One region of the Psychrobacillus sp. NPDC096426 genome, then DNA from elsewhere that is predicted to be linked to it. Evidence: riboswitches for the same ligand, from Rfam matches in the RefSeq annotation. Region 1 holds a riboswitch; the other holds the start of a gene.
The links. A riboswitch is a leader RNA that binds a small molecule or an ion and turns the genes downstream of it on or off. The one in region 1 is predicted to bind FMN.
Positions count from the first base shown of each region.

Region 2: linked by a shared signal. The riboswitch ahead of ribE (riboflavin synthase) and the one ahead of ACIQYS_RS11105 (ECF transporter S component) in region 1 are both predicted to bind FMN.

Region 1 is NZ_JBIWEX010000011.1:57,899-61,325, forward strand. Features, by position in the region: gene ACIQYS_RS11095 (YpbB family protein) at 1-404, opposite strand, end outside; gene ACIQYS_RS11100 (ferredoxin) at 515-763, shown strand; gene ACIQYS_RS11105 (ECF transporter S component) at 811-1,404, opposite strand; FMN riboswitch at 1,563-1,700, opposite strand; gene ACIQYS_RS11110 (hypothetical protein) at 1,956-3,206, opposite strand; gene sigX (RNA polymerase sigma factor SigX) at 3,199-3,427, opposite strand, start outside.
Region 2 is NZ_JBIWEX010000004.1:65,953-69,379, reverse strand. Features, by position in the region: gene ACIQYS_RS04870 (M50 family metallopeptidase) at 1-508, shown strand, start outside; gene ACIQYS_RS04865 (SAM-dependent methyltransferase) at 677-1,429, shown strand; FMN riboswitch at 1,500-1,642, shown strand; FMN riboswitch at 1,789-1,919, shown strand; gene ribE (riboflavin synthase) at 2,074-2,712, shown strand; partial or broken gene ribB (3,4-dihydroxy-2-butanone-4-phosphate synthase) at 2,735-3,325, shown strand; gene ribH (6,7-dimethyl-8-ribityllumazine synthase) at 3,380-3,427, shown strand, end outside.

The sequences.
Region 1 (3,427 bases):
TTTTGAACTGGCACAAACTTTTTTTCATTTCTTTGAAATTGGGATAACGTTTGAATAATCAATTCGACTCGTCCCCAAAAAACGAATTCTTTTCCCCGAAGTATCCATCCATTATAAAAAGGACGCCTTGCTGAAACTATTTTATGCAAACCCTTTTCCGTAATAGACAATGTAGATTCATTCATCACAACGAAGTTTTCTGCGAGGAGCTTCCCAATTTCGTCCTCATATGTTTCTTTTGTTAGTTTTGGATAAAGACAAAAGAAAGGATGCAGGTTAAAATACGTCACATCTTGAATCGTTTGACCTGATTTTTTCCCTTTTAATAAATAATAAGCTGCTGTAGAGGACCGTTGCCCTTGGAATTTATAGATAATGAATAACAGTAATTGTTGAAAATACAATGGAAACCCCTCACATGTGAAAGTATTTTGGTTGAAATGTAGCGAAAATATCTTTAGAATGAATAAGATAGCAGATTCGTGAAAGCAGATATAAAGGAGAGAATGTAAGAATGGCTAAATATACAATTGTAGATCAAGATACATGCATCGCATGTGGCGCATGTGGCGCTGCCGCACCAGATATATATGATTATGACGATGAAGGAATTGCTTTCGTTATTTTAGATGATAACACGGGTACAACAGAAGTTCCAGACGAACTATTAGAGGATATGGAAGATGCATTTGAAGGTTGCCCAACAGACTCTATTAAAGTAGCGGAGGAATCATTCGAAGGCGACGCGTTAAAGTTTGAATAGAAAAGAATGAAAAAGGTCGTTTCTCCGTAAGAGAGAAACGACCTTTTTTAGTTTGCTTTAACAGCGCCAATTGAATATGTCACTTTATCTAATAACGGCTTCATTCGTTTGAATAACACAATCATAACGACAGCCACTAAAATACCTTTTATAAGATTAAACGGTAATATACCGAAAATGATTGAGTTAAATAATGCTGTTCCTGTTTCCATCGGGAAATTTAAGAAATAGGCATACATTGGTAAAAATACATAATAGTTTAATACACTCATCCCAATTGCCATCGAAATCGTTCCGCAAGCTAACCCGTACGTAATACCTTTTGAAGAGGTAACTTTACGATAAATCAAATAAACTGGTGTTAGAAATAATATACTCGTTACAAAATTAGCCATATGTCCTACTGGCACTCCAGTTGGGCTACCAGAAAACAGCCAATCTAATACATTTTTCAAAAATGCAACGAGAACACCTGCCAGAGGACCCATCGTAATCGCTGCTATTAGTGCTGGAATATCACTAAAATCCACTTTCAAATAGGCTGGTAATACTGGTAACGGAAATGCAAGTAACATTAATACAAACGAAATACTACTTAACATAGCGATTGCGATCAGCATTCGCGTCTTACCTTTTAACATAAAATCCTCTCTCCTTTTGCGATTCACTCCACAAGAAGAAAGGTTCAGCACGTTTTCTTTTACTCAAAAAATCCCTTAAGCTATTAATAGGCTTAAAGGAGTAAAAGGTACACTTAAATAAGCGTATCCGTATTAGAACATACGAAAAACGACTGCACCTTCACCTTCTCCCATCCAGACTGTACTGTCGGCTTTGGAATTTAACCAAATCAACCTTAACTTAACGGCTCGCGGGCTTAAGAAACACAAGTTCTACTACCGCCGGTCGGGAATTTCACCCTGCCCCGAAGATGAATCAATATTTTATTGTCCTTCAAGCTTTTATCTTGAATTAAATACATCTTAACAAAGTTTTTATCCTTATGCAATACACTTGCTCAAAGAATACCAAGAAAATTACTATGTATTATAAGAGCATTAGAACCCCATATATAATCATAATCCGCATCCGAGTATAACAACAGACGAACTATAGAATGCGCAAAATAAACTCTACAACAAAAAAATGCGTGGAAGTATTGACCAGGTCAATGCTTCCACGCATTTCAAAATTATTCATCACTCATAATAAACCCATTCGGTCCCACTGGAACTGGAAGAGGTTTAGTTAAGTCAAATTCTTCCCATTGTTGTTGCACTACATTTTCTACCTTCACTTCTTTTCCGAAGCTCGCGGCAGTTAATGCGAATGCTTCCATCATTCTAGTGGCATCCTTGGAATCCATCGTCTTCAAGTCGAAAGGTTCATCAAAGTAAATGGTTGCAATCCCATTATTATCTCGATAAGAATATGTTACATTATTTGGGATAACGGATGTATAAATATCATTTTCAGCGCTTCTCATATTTTCAAACGCTTCTGAAAGCGTATTAAAACGTTTGCCGAAGTTGGAAGATAAATAAGTGTCGCCATTCAAAGCCGTGTACAAAAAGTAACTTTGTTGCGCATATTCTCCAAATAATGGACTCGGTTCATTTATAATCCCAACTTGATCCCATTCTATAGCAGTCCCATCCTCATTTACTCTCAAGAGCGTTTCAAAATCTGTGAAGATTTCATTTATTGAAGACCAATAGGGAGCGGATGTGCCGGGTGCTACATCATACCCATGGTTAGCAGGTAAATAATGTTTTAATTGTTTGTCTTCTGCAACAAAATAACCTTTATACGGATGATACTCCATGAATCCTAACGCTTCTTCATCAATTTGACTTGCATATCGTTCATACAGTTGCAAACTAGTCGGAGTCATTCCCGGAAAATCAGCTTCCATTCGTTCTTGCGAAATAATTATTGTAATAGGAACGCTTAATGCATTTTCAATTAAAGAAAAATGAAAAACGGTTCCTCCATTCACACTATCTTCGTAAACTGCTTTTTGAAGTGGGATCAACTCTATAGTAGAATCTGTTATCATCGACATCGTTGTCATTGCATTTGCCTGATCAGCCTTTGTTTCTTCTATTACTTTTGCACTTTCTTCTGTTTTTTCCATCGATCGCATGTTTTCTTTTGGTTCGGCGTTATCGTATACACTATCTTTGGACAACGTTGTTTCTTTTTGATTCGTATAGGAAGAAACAAGGAATGTCAGGAGTAAAATAGCCGCAACGGAAACGATAAAAGGCATCCATTTCGAAAATGATACGGCTATTATTTTTCTTTTCTCTTCCTTGACTTGAGCTTCAATTTCCATTTTTACCCGATTATACACTTCTTCTTTGGAACGATGATCTGTAAACTTGGGCGTATTGTTTAAAAGCTCATCAATTTTTTCGTTTTCTTTTTTCATATCACTCATGATGAACTATACCCTCCTCTTTCGTAGATAATCGTTCGCGAAGTGCTTTTATCGCACGATGTTGCGTTGTCTTCACTTTCCCTTCTGTCCAACTTAATACTTGCGCTGTTTCTGCAATGGAAAGCTCTTGAAAATAACGCATAATAATGACCATTTTTTGATCACCTGTGCAATCATCTAGAGCCACAAGTAATGTTTTCATTTCATCGTTTAGTTGCACC
Region 2 (3,427 bases), on a different contig from region 1:
ATTATTAGATGAACTTGTATTATCGAAGGAATTGCTTAGTAATAAGCAACCAATACAATGGGATGTAGAATTAGTAAACTTTGCAAGACAAAAGCAGCCATCTATTGAAAATTTGCAATATGCCATGCTCCTATACTATTACGAAGTCTATCAAAATGGCTTCCATAATGCTGTGAAAGTGATGCAACCATACAAATCGATCCCTATTACAAAAGATAATAAATTTCAAATGAGCTTTATTATTAACATGCATCAAATCGAGTTATTGCTAGACGATAACTATCATACACAAGATATTGTTAAACTTCAGAAAAATCTCTCCATTATCGAGCCAGTATCTTATTATAGGGGACAAGCAATGGTTGCTTATTTAGAGAAAGACTTAAACCAGGCTATTGTTCATTTAGAAAAGGTTTATGCAATTATTGAGGAAAATGAATCGTTATATGGATTTTTCTTTGTAGAGAAAATTTTAACAAATCTAGTGAAAGAGAAAATAAATAGGTAATAGATTAGTTTTTATTTGTACATAGAGTCAAGTTTACTTTTCTGAATAATCTGTGTTAAAATCTATTAAACTACAAATTATCGGAGGGCAATATATGTTGCTTTACAATTGATCCTTTCTGATTCGACCTTATTGAATGAAATAAATGTTGAATAAGGAGTGTTCGGTATGGAATGGGTAAATAATTTTTACAACAAACAATTTCAATTATATAAAGAAGGTTTAACAGGACCAAACGAAGAGCATGAGGAAATATTGACGAAAATAGAGACTTTGGCTTCTAAACCTTTCCAGTCCATTTTGGAGTTAGGTGCTGGAGGTGGAGAATTTGCAATAACAGCTGCTAAAAAAGGATATGATGTTAGTGCGGTTGAGTTAGTGGGATCCCGAGTTGACTATATGAAAAAGCTAAAAAACGAACATAATTTGATCGGTGAGCTTGAAATCATTGAAGGAGACTTTTACGAGGTCGACCTTCCTAAATCCTTTGATGTTATTTGCTATATAGATGGATTTGGTATCGGTGATGATCATGATCAACAGAAACTATTAAAACGAATGAGCAATTGGCTAAAACCGGATGGATGTATCTTAATAGATATTTATGCGCCTTGGTATTGGGCAAGTGTTGCAGGTCAAGAGATGATGGTCGGCAGTAAGCTTCGAAAATATGACTTTGATTTTTTGAATTGTCGCATGCTAGATACATGGTTTGATGGGGATGAAAACGTTACGCAATCATTAAGATGTTATTCTCCTCAAGATCTGAAAATGTTATTAGAAGATACTGGTCTTATGCTTGTAGATATTAAACCTGGTGGTGCGATGAACTATAAGACTTGGCAGTATCATGAAAATGTTGACTTAGATGAAGCAATGTCTTATATGGCTAAACTAGTACCAGGACAAGGCTGCAGATAAATGTAATGTTGCTTAAGTTATTTTAAATGAATTTTTATTGCCCTAGTGGTATACTAGATTTTATAGATGAATAGTCCTTCGGGGTCGGGTGAAATTCCCAATCGACGGTGATGAAGAAATTCTAAGCCCGTGAGCCTTTCTTTTTAAAAAATAAAGGCAGGATTTGGTGCAACTCCAAAGCCGACAGTATAGTCTGGATGGGAGAAGGATGTACGAGCAAGCTTATTTCCTTATGGAGAAAAATACACTTCTAAAGGTTTATTTGTTGATGCGTAAAATATAAATTTTCAAACGACCCCGTAGAGATATATCTATGGGGTTTTATTTTTGCAATAAAACCGAATTAATTTCATACAAGTGTATTCCTTCGGGGTCGGGTGAAATTCCCAATCGACGGTGATGAAGAAATTCTAAGCCCGTGAGCCTTTTTAAGGCAGGATTTGGTGCAACTCCAAAGCCGACAGTATAGTCTGGATGGGAGAAGGATGTACGAGCAAGCTTATTTCCTTATGGGGTAAAACAATACCTCTAAAAGGTTTATTTGTCGATGCGTAAAACATAATTTCCCAAAACTAACCCCGTAGAGCTGATCTATGGGGTTTTCTTTTTGAACAAAATTTCTTTATAGAAAAGAGGTGTTGTGAATGTTCACGGGCATTGTAGAAGACTTAGGCAAGGTGAAGTCGATGAAAAGTGGGCCTAATAGTATGCAGTTAACATTGGAATCCAAAAAGATTGTAGAAGATATTCACTTAGGGGATAGTATCGCGGTAAATGGTGTATGTTTAACAGTGATTTCATTTTCGAGCAATATATTCACGGTCGATGTGATGCCAGAAACAGTGAAGTCTACAAGCATTCGTTCTTTACAAATGGGACATGTCGTTAATCTGGAGCGGGCGATGCCTGCAAACGGTCGATTTGGCGGTCACTTTGTTTCGGGGCATGTGGATGGAACAGGTGTTATTTTAAGAAAAAGAAAAATAGAAAACGCGGTATATGTCGATATTGGCATCAGCGAAGAACTGAGTAAATACTGCATGTTAAAAGGTTCGGTTGCAATCGATGGCATTAGTTTAACTATATTCGACGTTCAGCCAAAACAGCTTACGATTTCGCTTATACCACTTACATTTAGTGAAACAATTTTAGGAATCAAAAAAGAGCAGGATGTTGTAAATATTGAAAATGATTTACTTGGCAAATATGTGATCAATCATTTGGATCGAAAGAAAGAAAATTCGTCTATTACGATGGATTTTTTAAGACAAAATGGATTTTAACATGTTAAAGGAGGTTATTTATATGTTCCATACAATCGATGAAGCAATTGAGGATTTAAAAAAAGGGAAGATCATTATTGTTGTCGATGATGAAAGTCGTGAAAATGAGGGAGATTTTCTCGTGCTGGCAGATTTTGCAACTCCTGAAAATATTAACTTTATGGCAACATATGGTCGCGGGCTGATTTGCACGCCAATCACACAAGAACTAGCGGATCGCCTTGATTTACATCCGATGGTTGCGCGTAATACGGATAATCATCAAACAGCGTTTACGGTTAGTATTGATTATAAAACAACGGAAACAGGTATTAGTGCTTTTGAGCGCTCCGAAACGATTTTACAATTGTTCAATTCTGACTCGGTTAGCTCAGATTTCCGCCGTCCAGGGCATGTGTTCCCGCTTATCGCAAAAGATAACGGCGTACTGGAGCGTCCAGGTCACACGGAAGCAGCTGTCGATTTTGCGAAACTTTGTGGTGTTCAACCTTCCGGCGTTATTTGTGAAATTATGAGTGCCGACGGTTCCATGGCTAGGGTTCCGGAATTACATACAATTGCCGAAGCACATGATTTGAAGTTTGTAACAATTGAAGCATTAGTGAACTATCGTTCAGAACAAGGGATTAAAGCACTCGTTTAAAAATGTAAAAGAGGAGAGATGAAAATGGGAAAAGTATTTGAAGCACAGTTAATCGGAACAGATTTAAAAATT